Regions from separate parts of the Mesorhizobium sp. M3A.F.Ca.ET.080.04.2.1 genome, predicted to be linked through region 1. Evidence: riboswitches for the same ligand, from Rfam matches in the RefSeq annotation. Region 1 holds a riboswitch; the other holds the start of a gene.
The links. A riboswitch is a leader RNA that binds a small molecule or an ion and turns the genes downstream of it on or off. The one in region 1 is predicted to bind thiamine pyrophosphate.
Positions count from the first base shown of each region.

Region 2: linked by a shared signal. The riboswitch ahead of thiC (phosphomethylpyrimidine synthase ThiC) and the one ahead of thiC (phosphomethylpyrimidine synthase ThiC) in region 1 are both predicted to bind thiamine pyrophosphate.

Region 1 is NZ_CP034451.1:163,783-168,715, reverse strand. It holds gene thiO (glycine oxidase ThiO) at 1-620, opposite strand, end outside; gene thiC (phosphomethylpyrimidine synthase ThiC) at 617-2,437, opposite strand; TPP riboswitch at 2,550-2,662, opposite strand; gene EJ074_RS00775 (NAD-dependent succinate-semialdehyde dehydrogenase) at 2,884-4,362, shown strand; gene EJ074_RS00770 (beta-ketoacyl-ACP synthase III) at 4,410-4,933, opposite strand, start outside.
Region 2 is NZ_CP034451.1:2,524,679-2,529,611, reverse strand. It holds gene thiS (sulfur carrier protein ThiS) at 1-73, opposite strand, end outside; gene thiO (glycine oxidase ThiO) at 57-1,040, opposite strand; gene thiC (phosphomethylpyrimidine synthase ThiC) at 1,037-2,857, opposite strand; TPP riboswitch at 2,970-3,081, opposite strand; gene EJ074_RS12130 (NAD-dependent succinate-semialdehyde dehydrogenase) at 3,309-4,718, shown strand; gene EJ074_RS12125 (beta-ketoacyl-ACP synthase III) at 4,732-4,933, opposite strand, start outside.

The sequences.
Region 1 (4,933 bases):
AGCCGCACCGGGCGGGCCAGCGAGACCTCGTCCGTTCGCAGCATCAGCATCTCGCCGCGCACGCCACGCAGCTCCGGTCGCCTGTCGGCGATGCCGGCGCAGTCTACCTCGATTTCCGAAGATGCAGGCGCCAGGCCGCGGCCGAACTCCAGGCGCACGCCCATCCCGCGCAGCTTGTCGCTGAGGGAAAGCATCGCCTTGCGCGGGTCGAGATGCGCTTCCTGAGCGAAGTACAACCCACGTCCGAACCGGCCTTGGAGGGCCGGTTCGAGAGCCGCGATCTCACCGGCGCCGAGCTGCCTGAAACCGGACGTGCGGCGCCCGAACCGGTCCAACTCACGAGCGTCGCGGGCAGGAGCCAGCACCAGCGTGCCGCGGCGCGAGACATGGCCGGGCAAGGCCGCGTTCCACCAGTCGGCGGCGCGGCGCCCGAGCGTCAGCACCGCCTCTTCGGCGCTCTCGCGCTCGCACCAAGGCGCGAGCATGCCGCCGGCCTGCCAGGAGGCGTTGCCGGCGATCTCCATGCGCTTCTCGGTGACGGTCACCTCGGCGCCGCGCGTTGCCAGCTCGTGCGCGAGCGTCAACCCGGCAACGCCTGCGCCGCGAATGAGCACCTTCATGGCCGGCCGGTGCTCTCCGATGCGTTGTCGAGCGGTATGTAGAGATCGCCGCCGTCCCGGTACTTCGCCGCCATGGCCGCAAGCCCTTCCTTCTGCGCTTCCGCGCGGATGTCGTGCGAAATCCGCATCGAGCAGAATTTGGGGCCGCACATCGAGCAGAAATGCGCCACCTTGTGCGCCTCCTTGGGCAGGGTTTCGTCATGGAAGGCGCGCGCCGTCTCGGGATCGAGCGACAGGTTGAACTGGTCCTCCCACCGGAACTCGAAACGCGCCCGCGACAGCGCGTCGTCCCTGATCTTGGCGGCCGGATGGCCCTTGGCCAGATCCGCGGCATGGGCGGCGATCTTGTAGGTGATGACGCCTGTCTTGACGTCGTCGCGGTCCGGCAGGCCGAGATGCTCCTTCGGCGTGACGTAGCAGAGCATCGCCGTTCCGAACCAGCCGATCATCGCAGCGCCGATGCCCGATGTGATGTGATCATAGCCGGGCGCGATGTCGGTGGTGAGCGGTCCAAGCGTGTAGAACGGCGCCTCGCCGCAGACCGCGAGCTGCTTGTCCATGTTCTCCTTGATCTTGTGCATGGGCACGTGGCCGGGGCCCTCGATCATCACTTGGCAGTCCTTGGCCCAGGCGATCTTGGTGAGTTCTCCCAGCGTTTCCAGTTCGGCGAATTGGGCCGCGTCGTTGGCGTCGGCGATCGAGCCGGGGCGAAGACCGTCGCCGAGCGAGAACGCCACGTCATAGGCCCTGGCGATGTCGCAGATCTCCTCGAAATGCTCGTAGAGAAAACTCTCCTGGTGGTGATGCAGGCACCACTTGGCCATGATCGAGCCGCCGCGCGATACGATGCCGGTGACGCGGTCGACGGTCAGCGGGATATAGGGCAGGCGCACGCCGGCATGGATCGTGAAATAGTCCACGCCCTGCTCGGCCTGCTCGATGAGGGTGTCGCGGAACACCTCCCAGGTCAGTTCCTCGGCGACCCCGCCGACTTTCTCCAGCGCCTGATAGATCGGCACCGTGCCGATCGGCACCGGCGAGTTGCGCACGATCCAGTCGCGGATGTTGTGGATGTTGCGCCCGGTCGAGAGGTCCATCACCGTATCGGCGCCCCAGCGGATCGCCCACACCATCTTCTCGACCTCCTCGGCCATCGACGAGGTGACGGCGGAGTTGCCGATATTGGCGTTGATCTTGACCAGGAAATTGCGGCCGATGATCATCGGCTCGCTTTCGGGATGGTTGATGTTGGACGGGATGATGGCGCGTCCGCGCGCCACCTCGTCGCGCACGAATTCCGGCGTGACGAAATCCGGGATCGCGGCGCCGAAGCTCTCGCCGTCGCGGCGAAGTTTCGAACGCAACTGCTCCCGGCCGAGGTTCTCGCGGATGGCGACGAACTCCATCTCAGGCGTAATCATGCCGGCGCGCGCATAGGCGAGCTGGGTGACGGCGCGGCCGCCGACGGCGCGGAACGGCCTGTTGTGCACCGGGAACTCCGGCGTCAGCCGATCGGCCGAGACGAAGCCGTTGTCCTCGGGCTTGATCGTGCGGCCCTCGTAGCGCTCGACGTCGCCGCGTGCCTCGACCCATGTCTCGCGCAACCGCGGCAAGCCGCGCTCGATATCGGTTTTGACCGCCGCATCAGTGTAGGGACCGGACGAGTCATAGACCGTGACCGGCGGCTCGCCGGCGCTCGGGTGGACCGAGATCTCGCGCATCGGCACCCGCAGATCGGGGTGAAGCTGGCCAGGCTTGTGGACCTTCTTCGAAGCGGGCAATTCGCCGACGGTGACGGTCGGGGTGTGGGCATTCATGAGTGAGCCTCCTTGCTCGAGTGCAACGGAGACCCAGTCCACGCGATGAGGAGGAAGTGACGCTTCGCGCAGGATGCGGGCACTGCCCGAATACCGAAGCCGGATTTCCGACCCGCGAAACCTCGCACCGTCCCTACGCCAGTATGAACTGGATCAGGTTCAACGGGTCACTGCGCGCTATTAGCAGTATCTCAGCCCCTTGCCGGGACTCCCCTGGTGAGGCGTCTAGGTTGGACGATGCGAAGTCGCTCTGTCAACTCTTGTGACGGCGGTCCTGTTCGACAATCGGCTGCCTGCATCAAGGTTGGATTGAAATCCGAAGGCATTGTTGCCCAGATTGGGCAAAAAACGATGCGCTGGACAAATGCCGAGTGTCACGCTGCAGCTACGCTGCTTTCCGCGATGTTTCTAAGACGAGATGTCGCCTTATCCTGAGGAGCTCTTCTGTGCCGGGCATAAACAGTTCTCTGCTTCGCCATCTCAAACAACCGGAGCGGTTTGCCGCGCTGGATCGCTTGGCACGCCAAGGCGATCGGTGGGATGGAAGCGTCTTCCAGGTCTTCAATCCCTCGACTAGCGAATTGCTCGCCGAACTCCCCGATATGGGCGCGGAGCAAACGAAGGCTGCAATCGACAGGGCCTATGTCGCGCAAGCCAAATGGGCAGCTTTGACGGCCCGGGATCGTAGCGACACATTGTGGCGCTGGCACCAGCTGATCCTCGATCACACCGATGACCTGGCTGCAATCCTGACCGCCGAAATGGGCAAGCCGCTGCCTGAAGCAATATCGGAAGTCTCACATGCCGCCGCTTACCTGCAATGGTACGCGGAAGAAGCCAATCGGATCTACGGCGAGACGATTTCCGCGCCTTCGACAGATCGGCGCATGCTGGTCATCAAGCAGCCGATTGGCGTCGTTGGCACCATTACGCCCTGGAACTTTCCCGCTTCGATGGTGGCCCGCAAGATTTCACCGGCACTCGCGGCCGGATGCGCGATCATCCTGAAACCGGCCGAGCAAACCCCGCTCGTCGCCGGCGCGATGTTCGCGCTGGCGGCGGAGGCAGGCTTCCCCGAGGGTGTCGTAAATTTGATCTATGCCTCGGAAGGTGCCGCGGTCGGGCGTGAGCTCTGCGCCAATCCGAAAGTGCGCAAGATCAGTTTCACCGGTTCGACCGAAGTCGGGCGGCTGCTCATGCGCCAGTGCTCGGATCAGGTCAAGAAAGTCAGCCTCGAACTCGGCGGGAACGCGCCGTTCATCGTCTTCGACGACGCCGATGTCGATGCTGCCGTCGATGGTGCGATCCAGGCAAAGTTTCGAAATGCCGGGCAGACCTGCGTGTCCGCCAACCGGCTCTATGTGCAATCCGGCGTGCATGACGAATTCGCCGAGAAATTTGCCGCACGGGTTCGCTCGCTCTCGGTTGGCGACGGCTTCAAACCGGGTGTCGCCATCGGACCGTTGATCGACACCCACGCGCTCCTCAAGATCGAGGCTCATATTGCCGACGCGATCGGGAAGGGCGGAGCGATCCGCTGCGGCGGAAGCCCGGCAGCTCACGGCGGTACCTTTTTCGAGCCGACCGTGCTGACGGGCATCACCAGTGAAATGCTGCTCGCGCAGGAAGAGACTTTCGGGCCGCTCGCGCCGATCATCCGTTTTGAGAATCCCGATGAGGTGGTGCGCGAGGCCAATGATACGATCTACGGTCTCGCCGCCTATTTCTATGCCTCCAATCTGAAGCGCGTCTGGCATGTGGCCGAGGCACTCGAATACGGCATGATCGGCATCAACACCGGCCGGATGTCATCGGAAGCCGCTCCCTTCGGTGGCATGAAGCAATCAGGGATTGGTCGCGAAGGCTCCCGACATGGCTTGGAGGAGTATCTCGAGATGAAGTATCTCTGCATGGGCGGAATCTAGGTCAAGACGCCGTGGACCACACTTAGCCATTGGGCATCGGCCAAAGGCTAAACGCCAACCACCAGCGCTCCGCCGATAAGCCCTGCGCCGGCCGAGGCCAGCAGCAGTTTCTCACCCGGCCGAAGAGGGTTGGTGCTGTGAGCAATCGACAGCGACAGGGGGATTGTTGCAGCCGACGAGTTGCCATAGTCGGCGATGGTCTTGACGATGCGCTCGTCCTCGATGCCGAGCGACTTGCCGACGGCGTTGAATATACGGGCGTTCGCCTGGTGCGGCACGAAGCGGGCGACATCCGGCGCCGCAAGGTCGGCCGCCTCCAGCGCCTCTAAGGAACAGCGGCTCATCATCTCCACCGCCTTGGCGAAGACTTCGCGGCCGTTCGCGATGGTCATGCGGGTTTCGGCGATGTCGATCTCTTCCGAGAAGGGGCGGTTGCTGCCGCCCGCCGGGATATGGATCAGGTCATAACCGGACCCATCCGAGGCGAAAGAGGAACCGAGTATGCCGTGGCCGGGATCACTTGACGGGGCGAGCACCACCGCGCCGGCAGCATCGGCGAACAGCACCGCGC
Region 2 (4,933 bases), 2.4 Mb from region 1:
CAAGTTCGCTGAGCAGCGCGGCAAGCGTTTCGGCCGCGACTTCATGGGTTTGGCCGTTAACGATGAGCTTCAAGGGCAAACTCCTTTGCTGCCGGATTTCCCAGGATGAGGTCGGCTGCCTGTCGCGCCATGGCCGGCGCGAGCAGGAAGCCGTGGCGGTAGAGGCCGTTGATGCGAATGTGCCCCCCGTCGCGCTCGACGCGCGGCAGGTTGTCGGCGAATGCAGGACGCACGCCGACGCCTGTCTCGACCAGTTCGGCCTCGCCGAAGGCGGGATGCAGCGTGTAGGCTGCGCTGAGCAGCTCCATGCTCGAGCGCACGGTGATCGGGCCATCGGCATCGCACTCGATCATCGTCGCGCCGACCATGAACAGGTTCTGCTCGCGCGGCACGACATAGACGGGGATGCGCGGATGCAGCAGCCGCACCGGGCGGGCCAGCGAGACCTCGTCCGTTCGCAGCATCAGCATCTCGCCGCGCACGCCACGCAGCTCCGGTCGCCTGTCGGCGATGCCGGCGCAGTCTACCTCGATTTCCGAAGATGCAGGCGCCAGGCCGCGGCCGAACTCCAGGCGCACGCCCATCCCGCGCAGCTTGTCGCTGAGGGAAAGCATCGCCTTGCGCGGGTCGAGATGCGCTTCCTGAGCGAAGTACAACCCACGTCCGAACCGGCCTTGGAGGGCCGGTTCGAGAGCCGCGATCTCACCGGCGCCGAGCTGCCTGAAACCGGACGTGCGGCGCCCGAACCGGTCCAACTCACGAGCGTCGCGGGCAGGAGCCAGCACCAGCGTGCCGCGGCGCGAGACATGGCCGGGCAAGGCCGCGTTCCACCAGTCGGCGGCGCGGCGCCCGAGCGTCAGCACCGCCTCTTCGGCGCTCTCGCGCTCGCACCAAGGCGCGAGCATGCCGCCTGCCTGCCAGGAGGCGTTGCCGGCGATCTCCATGCGCTTCTCGGTGACGGTCACCTCGGCGCCGCGCGTTGCCAGCTCGTGCGCGAGCGTCAACCCGGCAACGCCTGCGCCGCGAATGAGCACCTTCATGGCCGGCCGGTGCTCTCCGATGCGTTGTCGAGCGGTATGTAGAGATCGCCGCCGTCCCGGTACTTCGCCGCCATGGCCGCAAGCCCTTCCTTCTGCGCTTCCGCGCGGATGTCGTGCGAAATCCGCATCGAGCAGAATTTGGGGCCGCACATCGAGCAGAAATGCGCCACCTTGTGCGCCTCCTTGGGCAGGGTTTCGTCATGGAAGGCGCGCGCCGTCTCGGGATCGAGCGACAGGTTGAACTGGTCCTCCCACCGGAACTCGAAACGCGCCCGCGACAGCGCGTCGTCCCTGATCTTGGCGGCCGGATGGCCCTTGGCCAGATCCGCGGCATGGGCGGCGATCTTGTAGGTGATGACGCCTGTCTTGACGTCGTCGCGGTCCGGCAGGCCGAGATGCTCCTTCGGCGTGACGTAGCAGAGCATCGCCGTTCCGAACCAGCCGATCATCGCAGCGCCGATGCCCGATGTGATGTGATCATAGCCGGGCGCGATGTCGGTGGTGAGCGGTCCAAGCGTGTAGAACGGCGCCTCGCCGCAGACCGCGAGCTGCTTGTCCATGTTCTCCTTGATCTTGTGCATGGGCACGTGGCCGGGGCCCTCGATCATCACTTGGCAGTCCTTGGCCCAGGCGATCTTGGTGAGTTCTCCCAGCGTTTCCAGTTCGGCGAATTGGGCCGCGTCGTTGGCGTCGGCGATCGAGCCGGGGCGAAGACCGTCGCCGAGCGAGAACGCCACGTCATAGGCCCTGGCGATGTCGCAGATCTCCTCGAAATGCTCGTAGAGAAAACTCTCCTGGTGGTGATGCAGGCACCACTTGGCCATGATCGAGCCGCCGCGCGATACGATGCCGGTGACGCGGTCGACGGTCAGCGGGATATAGGGCAGGCGCACGCCGGCATGGATCGTGAAATAGTCCACGCCCTGCTCGGCCTGCTCGATGAGGGTGTCGCGGAACACCTCCCAGGTCAGTTCCTCGGCGACCCCGCCGACTTTCTCCAGCGCCTGATAGATCGGCACCGTGCCGATCGGCACCGGCGAGTTGCGCACGATCCAGTCGCGGATGTTGTGGATGTTGCGCCCGGTCGAGAGGTCCATCACCGTGTCGGCGCCCCAGCGGATCGCCCACACCATCTTCTCGACCTCCTCGGCCATCGACGAGGTGACGGCGGAGTTGCCGATATTGGCGTTGATCTTGACCAGGAAATTGCGGCCGATGATCATCGGCTCGCTTTCGGGATGGTTGATGTTGGACGGGATGATGGCGCGTCCGCGCGCCACCTCGTCGCGCACGAATTCCGGCGTGACGAAATCCGGGATCGCGGCGCCGAAGCTCTCGCCGTCGCGGCGAAGTTTCGAACGCAACTGCTCCCGGCCGAGGTTCTCGCGGATGGCGACGAACTCCATCTCAGGCGTAATCATGCCGGCGCGCGCATAGGCGAGCTGGGTGACGGCGCGGCCGCCGGCCGCGCGCAACGGCCTGTTGTGCACCGGGAACTCCGGCGTCAGCCGATCGGCCGAGACGAAGCCGTTGTCCTCGGGCTTGATCGTGCGGCCCTCGTAGCGCTCGACGTCGCCGCGTGCCTCGACCCATGTCTCGCGCAACCGCGGCAAGCCGCGCTCGATATCGGTTTTCACCGAGGCATCGGTATAGGCACCGGACGAGTCGTAGACCGTGACCGGCGGCTCGCCGGCGCTTGGGTGGACCGAGATTTCGCGCATCGGCACCCGCAGTTCCGGATGAAGCTGGCCCGGTTTGTGGACCTTCTTGGAAGCGGGCAGTTCGCCGACGGTGACGGTCGGAGTGTGGGCATTCATGAGTGAGCCTCCTTGCTCGAGTGCAACGGAGACCCAGTTCACGCGATGAGGAGGAAGTGACGCTTCGCTTAGGATGCGGGCATTGCCCGAATGCCGAAGCCGGATTGCCGACCCGCGAAGCCTCGCACCGTCCCTACGCCAGTATGAACTGGATCAGGTTCAACGGGTCACTGCGCGCGATAGCAGTATCTCAGCCCCTTGCCGGGACTCCCCTGGTGAGGTGCGCAGGTTGGACGATGCGACGCTGCCCTGTCAACTCAAGTGCGTCCTGTTTCGACAATCGGCTGCCGGCCAGGTTCGACAAAAATGGTGACGCTGGGATAAATGCCGGGTGTCGCGCTGCGGCTATGTTGCGTCCAGCGATATCCTAAGGAGCTTTTCCGTGTCGGGCATAAAGAGTTCGCTGCTTCGCCATCTCAAACAACCGGGCCTGTTCGCGACACTGGATCGCATGGCATCCGGGGGAGAGCAGGGGGATCGGAGCGCGTTCAAGGTCTTCAACCCCTCGACCGGCGAATTGCTTGCCGAGCTTCCCGATATGGGCGTCGAGCAAACGAAGGCCGCGATCGACAGGGCCTATGTCGCGCAAGCCAGATGGGCAGCTCTCACCGCCCGGGACCGCAGCGACACATTGTGGCGCTGGCACCAACTGATTCTTGATCACACCGATGATCTCGCTGCGATCCTGACCGCCGAGATGGGTAAGCCGCTGCCCGAGGCAGTATCGGAAGTCTCGCACGCCGCCGCCTACTTGCAGTGGTATGCGGAAGAAGCCAATCGCATCTACGGCGAGACGATTTCTGCTCCTTCGACGGATCGGCGCATGCTGGTGATCAAGCAGCCGATCGGCGTCGTCGGCACCATTACGCCCTGGAATTTTCCTGCTTCGATGGTGGCCCGCAAGATTTCACCGGCGCTGGCAGCCGGTTGCGCGATCGTGCTGAAACCGGCTGAGCAGACCCCGCTCGTCGCCGGCGCGATGTTCGCGCTGGCGGCGGAGGCGGGTTTCCCCGACGGCGTCGTGAATTTGATCTATGCCTCGGAAGGTGCAGCGGTCGGGCGCGAACTCTGCACCAATCCAAAAGTGCGCAAGATCAGCTTCACGGGCTCGACTGAAGTCGGGCGGCTGCTGATGCGCCAGTGCTCGGATCAGGTTAAGAAAGTCAGCCTCGAACTGGGCGGGAACGCGCCGTTCATCGTCTTTGATGATGCCGATGTCGATGCTGCCGTCGATGGCGCGATCCAGGCAAAGTTTCGCAATGCCGGGCAGACCTGCGTTTCCGCCAATCGGCTCTATGTGCAATCGGGCGTGCACGACGAATTCGCCGAGAAATTTGCCGCACGGGTTCGCTCGCTCTCGGTTGGCGACGGCTTCAGACCGGGTGTCGCCATCGGACCGTTGATCGACACCCATGCGCTCCTCAAGATCGAGGCTCATATTGCCGACGCGATCGGGAAGGGCGGAGCGATCTGCTGCGGCGGAAGCCGGGCGGGTCACGGCGGCACTTTTTTCGAGCCGACGGTTCTGACGGGCATCACCAGTGAAATGCTGCTCGCCCAGGAAGAGACCTTCGGGCCGCTCGCGCCGATCATCCGTTTCGAGGACCCCGATCAGGTGGTGCGCGAGGCCAATGATACGATATACGGCCTCGCCGCCTATTTCTATGCCTCCAATCTCAAACGCGTCTGGCATGTGGCCGAGGCGCTCGAATACGGCATGATCGGCATCAACACCGGCCGGATGTCATCGGAAGCCGCTCCCTTTGGCGGCATGAAGCAATCGGGGATCGGTCGCGAAGGCTCGCGACACGGCTTGGAGGAGTACCTCGAGATGAAGTATCTCTGTATGGGTGGACTCTAGCTCCAGTCCAAAGCTAAGCGCCAACCACCAGTGCCCCGCCGATAAGCCCCGCGCCGGCCGCCGTCAGCAGCAGCTTCTCGCCCGGCCGAAGAGGGTTGGCGCTGTGGGCGACCGACAGCGACAGGGGGATCGTTGCGGCCGACGAGTTGCCATAGTCGGCGATGGTCTTGACCATGCGCTCGTCCGCGATACCGAGCGACTTGCCGACGGCGTTG